2 regions of the Vibrio scophthalmi genome follow, and region 1 is predicted to be linked to the other one. Evidence: riboswitches for the same ligand, from Rfam matches in the RefSeq annotation. Region 1 holds a riboswitch; the other holds the start of a gene.
The links. Region 1 has a riboswitch for thiamine pyrophosphate ahead of thiB (thiamine ABC transporter substrate binding subunit). Riboswitches for the same ligand answer to the same signal wherever they lie in the genome.

Region 2: another riboswitch for thiamine pyrophosphate. It lies ahead of thiC (phosphomethylpyrimidine synthase ThiC); the one in region 1 lies ahead of thiB (thiamine ABC transporter substrate binding subunit).

The regions. Positions count from the first base shown of each region.
Region 1 covers NZ_CP134271.1:1,063,310-1,066,453, forward strand. The annotation lists gene thiP (thiamine/thiamine pyrophosphate ABC transporter permease ThiP) at 1-361, opposite strand, end outside; gene thiB (thiamine ABC transporter substrate binding subunit) at 371-1,378, opposite strand; TPP riboswitch at 1,441-1,552, opposite strand; gene RJD38_RS04755 (flavin prenyltransferase UbiX) at 1,595-2,221, opposite strand; gene mpl (UDP-N-acetylmuramate:L-alanyl-gamma-D-glutamyl-meso-diaminopimelate ligase) at 2,227-3,144, opposite strand, start outside.
Region 2 covers NZ_CP134271.1:1,380,373-1,383,516, reverse strand. The annotation lists tRNA gene RJD38_RS06295 (tRNA-Asp) at 52-128, shown strand; tRNA gene RJD38_RS06290 (tRNA-Trp) at 194-270, shown strand; gene crcB (fluoride efflux transporter CrcB) at 919-1,308, shown strand; TPP riboswitch at 1,361-1,459, shown strand; gene thiC (phosphomethylpyrimidine synthase ThiC) at 1,606-3,144, shown strand, end outside.

The DNA of each region.
Region 1 (3,144 bases):
CAAACTGCGCTAAAACATCGGCTATGAGCCCTGAATTTCCGTAAATCGCCAATAAGCCAAATACCCCCACCAGCACAGGTAAGACTAAGGTGGAGCTAAATAGCTTGAGCAACAAGCCCTTACCTTTAAAATCACGCTTTGACAGTGCATGGGCGACCGGAAGCGCAAGACCAACACTGAGCAAAGTGGAAAGAAACGATTGATAGAAACTAAATTGCGTAACGTGGCGATAATAAGGATCTTGCCAAACCTGCAATAGATTGAGCGACGGTGCGGCATAAAAGAGCGCCGCCAAAGCTGAAAAGACAAAGGCCGCGATAAACATCGCGACCCACAGTCCTAATTTAGGAAGACGATTCAAGTAAAAACCTTAACGCGTTAAAGCGCTTTGCCATTCACGAATCCATGTCTTACGTTGCGTCGCAACTTCATCAGCACTAAAACTTAGCGCTTTGCTCGGCACTGTCAGGGTAGAGAAACCTTCTGGCTGAGCTACATCTGTGACAGGATACATCCAGTTCCCCGTCGGCATAGCTGATTGGAATTGATCACTCAAAATAAACTGCATGAACTGATCCGCTAACGCAGGGTTCTTACTGCCCTTCACTTTTGCGGCAACTTCAACTTGCGTGTAGTGACCCTCACTAAAATCCGCTGCTGCGTATTTAAGATCGTTTTCGGCAATAATGTGGTAAGCCGGTGATGTGGTGTACGAAAGCACCATATCCGCTTCGCCTTCTAGGAACATCGAATAAGCTTCAGACCAACCTTTCGTCACGGTCACGGTTTTGCCTGCCAGTTTTTGCCATGCGGCCGCGACATCATCACCGTAAACTGATTTCATCCAAAGCATCAAACCTTGCCCCGGAGTCGAGGTTCGTGGATCTTGATAGATGATTTTTAGATCGTCACGCTGCTCAACCAATTCTTTCAAGCTTGTCGGTGGGTTAGCGAGCTTTTCTTTGTTGTAAACAAAGGCAAAGTAGCCATAGTCATAAGGGACAAAGGTGGTGTCTTGCCAACCGCCGGGAATTGTTACGCTGCTGGTATCAACCTGATGCTCACTCAGTAAACCGGTCTTCTTCGCTTCTGCCATTAGATTGTTGTCCAACCCTAAGACAATATCCGCTTTGCTATTGCCGTTTTCTAAACGTAAGCGGTTCAAAATCGACACACCATCATCCAGCGCGACAAAATTAACATCACAACCACCGCACTGGGCTTCAAAGGCTTTTTCCACTGTTGGGCCTGGGCCCCAATCTGCGGCAAATGAATCGTAGGTATAAACGGTTAGGGTATTGTCCGCCGCGAAAGCAGAAAAAGACGCGCAAGCAATCGCTAGCGTACTAAAGGTGGTGGTTAACGTGGTGGTTTTCACTGTTCGCTCTCTCCGAGTTGAGCGGCACAGGTTTGAGGTCGGCGTTTAATTAGCGCAGTAACTAAATGACCAGACTCAATTCCTACGCCAGCATTATCTGGTTCAGGTACACGGGTCCCAGTCATTGACCGATCTCAGCCAGCGCATCACAGCATGGCTCCCCGTTGAGTATTGATGGGATTGTAATCATTCTGCCAATGTATGGCTAGCGAGATATTATCCTCTGTGATCATAACCCCAGCGCGGAACTAACCCCTGCTCAACACCGAGATGATCCAGAATTCTCGCCACCATGAAATCAATCAAATCTTCAATGGTTTGTGGTTGGTGATAAAACCCGGGCGCAGCAGGCATAATGGTAACCCCCATTGTCGATAGCTTATGCATATTCTCTAAATGCAAGGTAGAAAAAGGCGTTTCACGTACCACCAGCACTAGCTGGCCACGCTCTTTCATCACTACATCAGCCGCACGCTCAATCAAATTATCCGACATGCCGTGAGCGATTGCCGCCACACTGCCTGCAGAACATGGGCACACCACCATCTGTTTTGGCGCAGCAGATCCTGACGCCACTGGCGAGAACCAATCGTCTTTGCCACACACCACCAATTTATCTGCATCACAATTGAGATGCGCAACTAATGCTTGCTGCGCGGCCTCTGGGCCACTTGGCAATTTCAAACCATGTTCAGTTGCCAACACCACTCGCGCGGCAGAAGATATCAATAGATAGACCTGATAATCTGCCGCCAATAAACACTCGAGTAGGCGCAACCCATAAGGTGCGCCCGATGCGCCAGTAAAGGCTAAAGTAATCGCTTTACTACTCTTGTTTGTCATGCTGTTTAACCTGCCAGTTTCTCTAGCAGCTTGCCATGAATACCTTCAAAGCCGCCGTTACTCATCACTAGAATATGGTCGCCAGGTACGGCTTTTGCCACGATCGCATCGACCAATTGATCAATATCAGCACTGGTATAAGCCGGTTGAGAACATTGTTGAGCAACCTCTTCCACCGACCATTCAATGCTCTCTGGCTGATAAAGGAAAACCTCATCGGCATGATGTAATGATGCTGCGAGAGTATCTTTATGTACGCCACGTTTCATCGTCGCAGAACGAGGTTCTAGTACCGCAATGATCTTGTCGCTGCCCACCTTGTTACGCAGACCACCCATCGTCAGTTCAATCGCCGTTGGGTGATGAGCAAAGTCATCATAAACCGTCACGCCATTCACTTGCCCTTTCAGTTCAAGGCGACGCTTTGTATTGATAAATTTCGCTAGCGATTCACACGCAAGATCGGCAGTCACACCAACATGGCGAGCAGCAGCGATCGCCATTAAGGCATTATCGACGTTATGATCACCAACCAAATCCCATTTCACTGTGCCTTTGATTTCACCATCAAGCAGCACATGGAATTGTGAACCATCTTTAACAATCTTTTCAGCACGCCAATCTCCTTGTTCGCCGGTGTATTCAGTTTCACTCCAACACCCGCGGTCTAGCACATCGGTCAGCGCTTGATCAGCTTTCGGCGCTAAAATACGCCCGTTGCTCGGCACGGTACGAACAAGATGATGGAATTGACGCTTAATCGCCTCAAGATCATCAAAGATGTCGGCATGATCAAACTCGAGGTTGTTCATCACTAATGTTCGTGGATGGTAGTGAACAAACTTTGAACGCTTATCGAAAAAAGCGCTGTCATATTCGTCCGCTTCGACAACAAAGAACATGCTTTCGCCCAAACGAGCCGA
Region 2 (3,144 bases), 320 kb from region 1:
TAGACCATCTAGAAACAAAATGGACGCTTACTACGGTAAGTTTGCCACTGCGGAGTGGTAGTTCAGTTGGTTAGAATACCGGCCTGTCACGCCGGGGGTCGCGGGTTCGAGTCCCGTCCACTCCGCCACTTATTCGAGAACCTCGCTACATGCGAGGTTTTTTTGAATCTAGCATTTGCTGGAATCAAAACTTAGGGGTGTAGCTCCAATTGGCAGAGCAGCGGATTCCAAATCCGCGTGTTGGGAGTTCGAATCTCTCCACCCCTGCCATATACTAAGCCTCAGCAGAAATGCTGGGGCTTTTTTACATCTGGATTTTGGAGTTTGTCGCTACTTGGCTGAGCCGCGGATCCCGCTAATTACAAAACTGCGCGTGTTGAGGGTTCGAATCTCTCCACCCCTACCATATATTAAGCCTCAGAAGAAATGCAGAGGCTTTTTTACATCTGTACTTTGTTAATTATTGTCAATTGGCAGAGCAGCGGATTCCCCTAATACTAAATAGCGCGTGTTGGGAGTTCGAATCTCTCCACCCCAGCCATATACTAAGCCTCAGCAGAAATGCTGGGGCTTTTTACGTCTGCATTTATGGTTGTTCGCCACGAGCTCTTGTTATTGTTCTATTTTAGCCTGTATCACGGTTGCTGGGATTTATTGCTAGCGAATACATAGAGCTTACCTTAGCGTTGCTATCACTACAGAGGAGCCTATAACCCCTTTTTCGCTAAATCTAATATAGCTATACTGATGTTGATAGCTTCTATAGTTTTTGCGCTGATATTGACACTAAAGTGACTCCTGTAACGTTTGAAATTAAACCTCATTAGCAACATCAATTTATTGGAATTTATTATTGTCTTGGTGTCTATATCGCGTGGAAGTGGCTAGAATATAGCCATTGAATATATTGGGGGATTTATGGGCCAACTTTCCATACTCGGCTTTATTGCACTCGGTGGGGCATTTGGTGCTTGTTCCCGCTATTTAGTCTCGGAGCTTTGCGTCGCACTGCTAGGACGTGGCTTTCCTTACGGTACGTTAACGGTCAACGTGGTCGGGTCTTTTATTATGGGTCTGCTGATCGCAGCATTTGAAAGTGAAGTTCTTGCTATTGAGCCATGGCGCCAAATTATTGGTTTAGGTTTCCTTGGTGCATTGACGACCTTCTCAACCTTTTCTATGGATAACGTTTTACTGATGCAGCAAGGTGCTTTTCTCAAGATGGGCCTAAACGTTCTACTTAATGTGGTATTAAGTATTTCAGCCGCTTGGGTTGGCTTCCAACTTCTAATGAAAGTTAACATTTAGTTAAATTACAGCGTGTTCGGCTTGGTTTCGAATCACTAATTGCTTATAATTGCTTCACTTGTCGGAGAGCCATTTGGCTGAGACCGTTTATTCGGGATCCGTAGAACCTGATCAGGCTAAGACCTGCGTAGGGAACAAGAGAAGATCATTGCACCTAAATGTCCCGCTATATCTAGGTTAAATCATCTCATTATCAGTGCACACTTTTTGTCAGTGACACTCGATCCTCTTGTCATATCGTTCCGCCAAGCATTTTTATCCCATACGTTTTATAAAAAATGAGCAAGGAAAAATGCTATGTCGAGTCGCAAGCAAGCAAGACTGGAAGCTAAACAGTTTATAGATACTCTTTCGGTGCAACCGTACCCAAACTCTCGAAAAACTTATGTTGAGGGCTCTCGGCCTGATATCCGTGTTCCTATGCGAGAAATCACCTTGGCAGATAGTTTGATTGGCGGCACAAAAGAAGCGCCGATTTTCGAGCCGAATGAACCAATGCGCGTTTATGATACCTCTGGTGTTTATACCGATCCTGATCATGACATTGACCTATATAAAGGTCTTCCTAAACTGAGGGAATTATGGATTGAGGAACGTGCTGATACGCAGCTTTTGGATGATGTTAGCTCGGTATATGCGAAAGAGCGCTTGGACGATGAAACCCTAGACGATCTGCGCTATGGCAATCTACCTAATATACGTCGTGCGAAAGCAGGACAATGCGTAACACAATTGCATTATGCACGCCAAGGCATCATTACCCCGGAGATGGAATATATCGCATTGCGCGAAAATATGGGGCGCGCTCGATATAGTGATGAAATGCTTAACCAGCAGCATCCAGGGCAGAATTTTGGGGCTAACTTACCCAAAGATATTACCGCTGAGTTTGTACGTAAGGAAGTCGCTGAAGGGCGTGCAATTATCCCGTCGAATATTAACCATCCAGAATCTGAACCGATGATTATTGGCCGCAACTTCTTAGTTAAGGTCAATGCTAATATTGGTAATTCATCGGTGAGTTCTTCAATCGAAGAAGAAGTTGAAAAGCTAGTTTGGTCCACTCGTTGGGGTGGCGATACCGTGATGGACTTGTCTACAGGACGAAATATTCATGAAACTCGAGAGTGGATATTGCGTAACAGCCCGGTACCGATCGGCACTGTGCCTATGTATCAAGCTCTAGAAAAAGTTAACGGTGTCGCTGAAGATCTTAATTGGGAAGTGATGCGCGATACGCTTATCGAACAAGCGGAGCAGGGAGTTGATTACTTTACTATTCACGCCGGTTTGCTATTGCGTTATGTGCCAATGACGGCCAAACGTGTCACTGGTATTGTCTCCCGTGGTGGTTCCATCATTGCGAAATGGTGCCTTGCTCACCATCAAGAAAGTTTCCTCTATACCCACTTCCGCGAAATTTGCGAAATCTGTGCTCAGTATGACGTGGCGCTTTCTTTAGGTGATGGTCTACGACCAGGTTCGATTGCTGACGCCAACGATGAAGCTCAATTTGCTGAGCTGCGCACATTGGGGGAGTTAACTAAGGTTGCATGGGAGTACGATGTGCAGGTGATCATCGAAGGCCCTGGTCATGTACCAATGCATATGATTAAGGAAAACATGGATGAACAGCTCAAGCATTGCCATGAAGCACCTTTTTACACCTTAGGCCCATTAACGACAGATATCGCTCCTGGTTATGACCATATTACTTCCGGCATTGGTGCGGCGATGATCGGCTGGTATGGCTGCGCGATGTTGTGCTATGTAACGCCAAAGGAGCACTTGGGATTACCAAATAAAGAAGATGTGAAAACAGGGTTGATCACATAC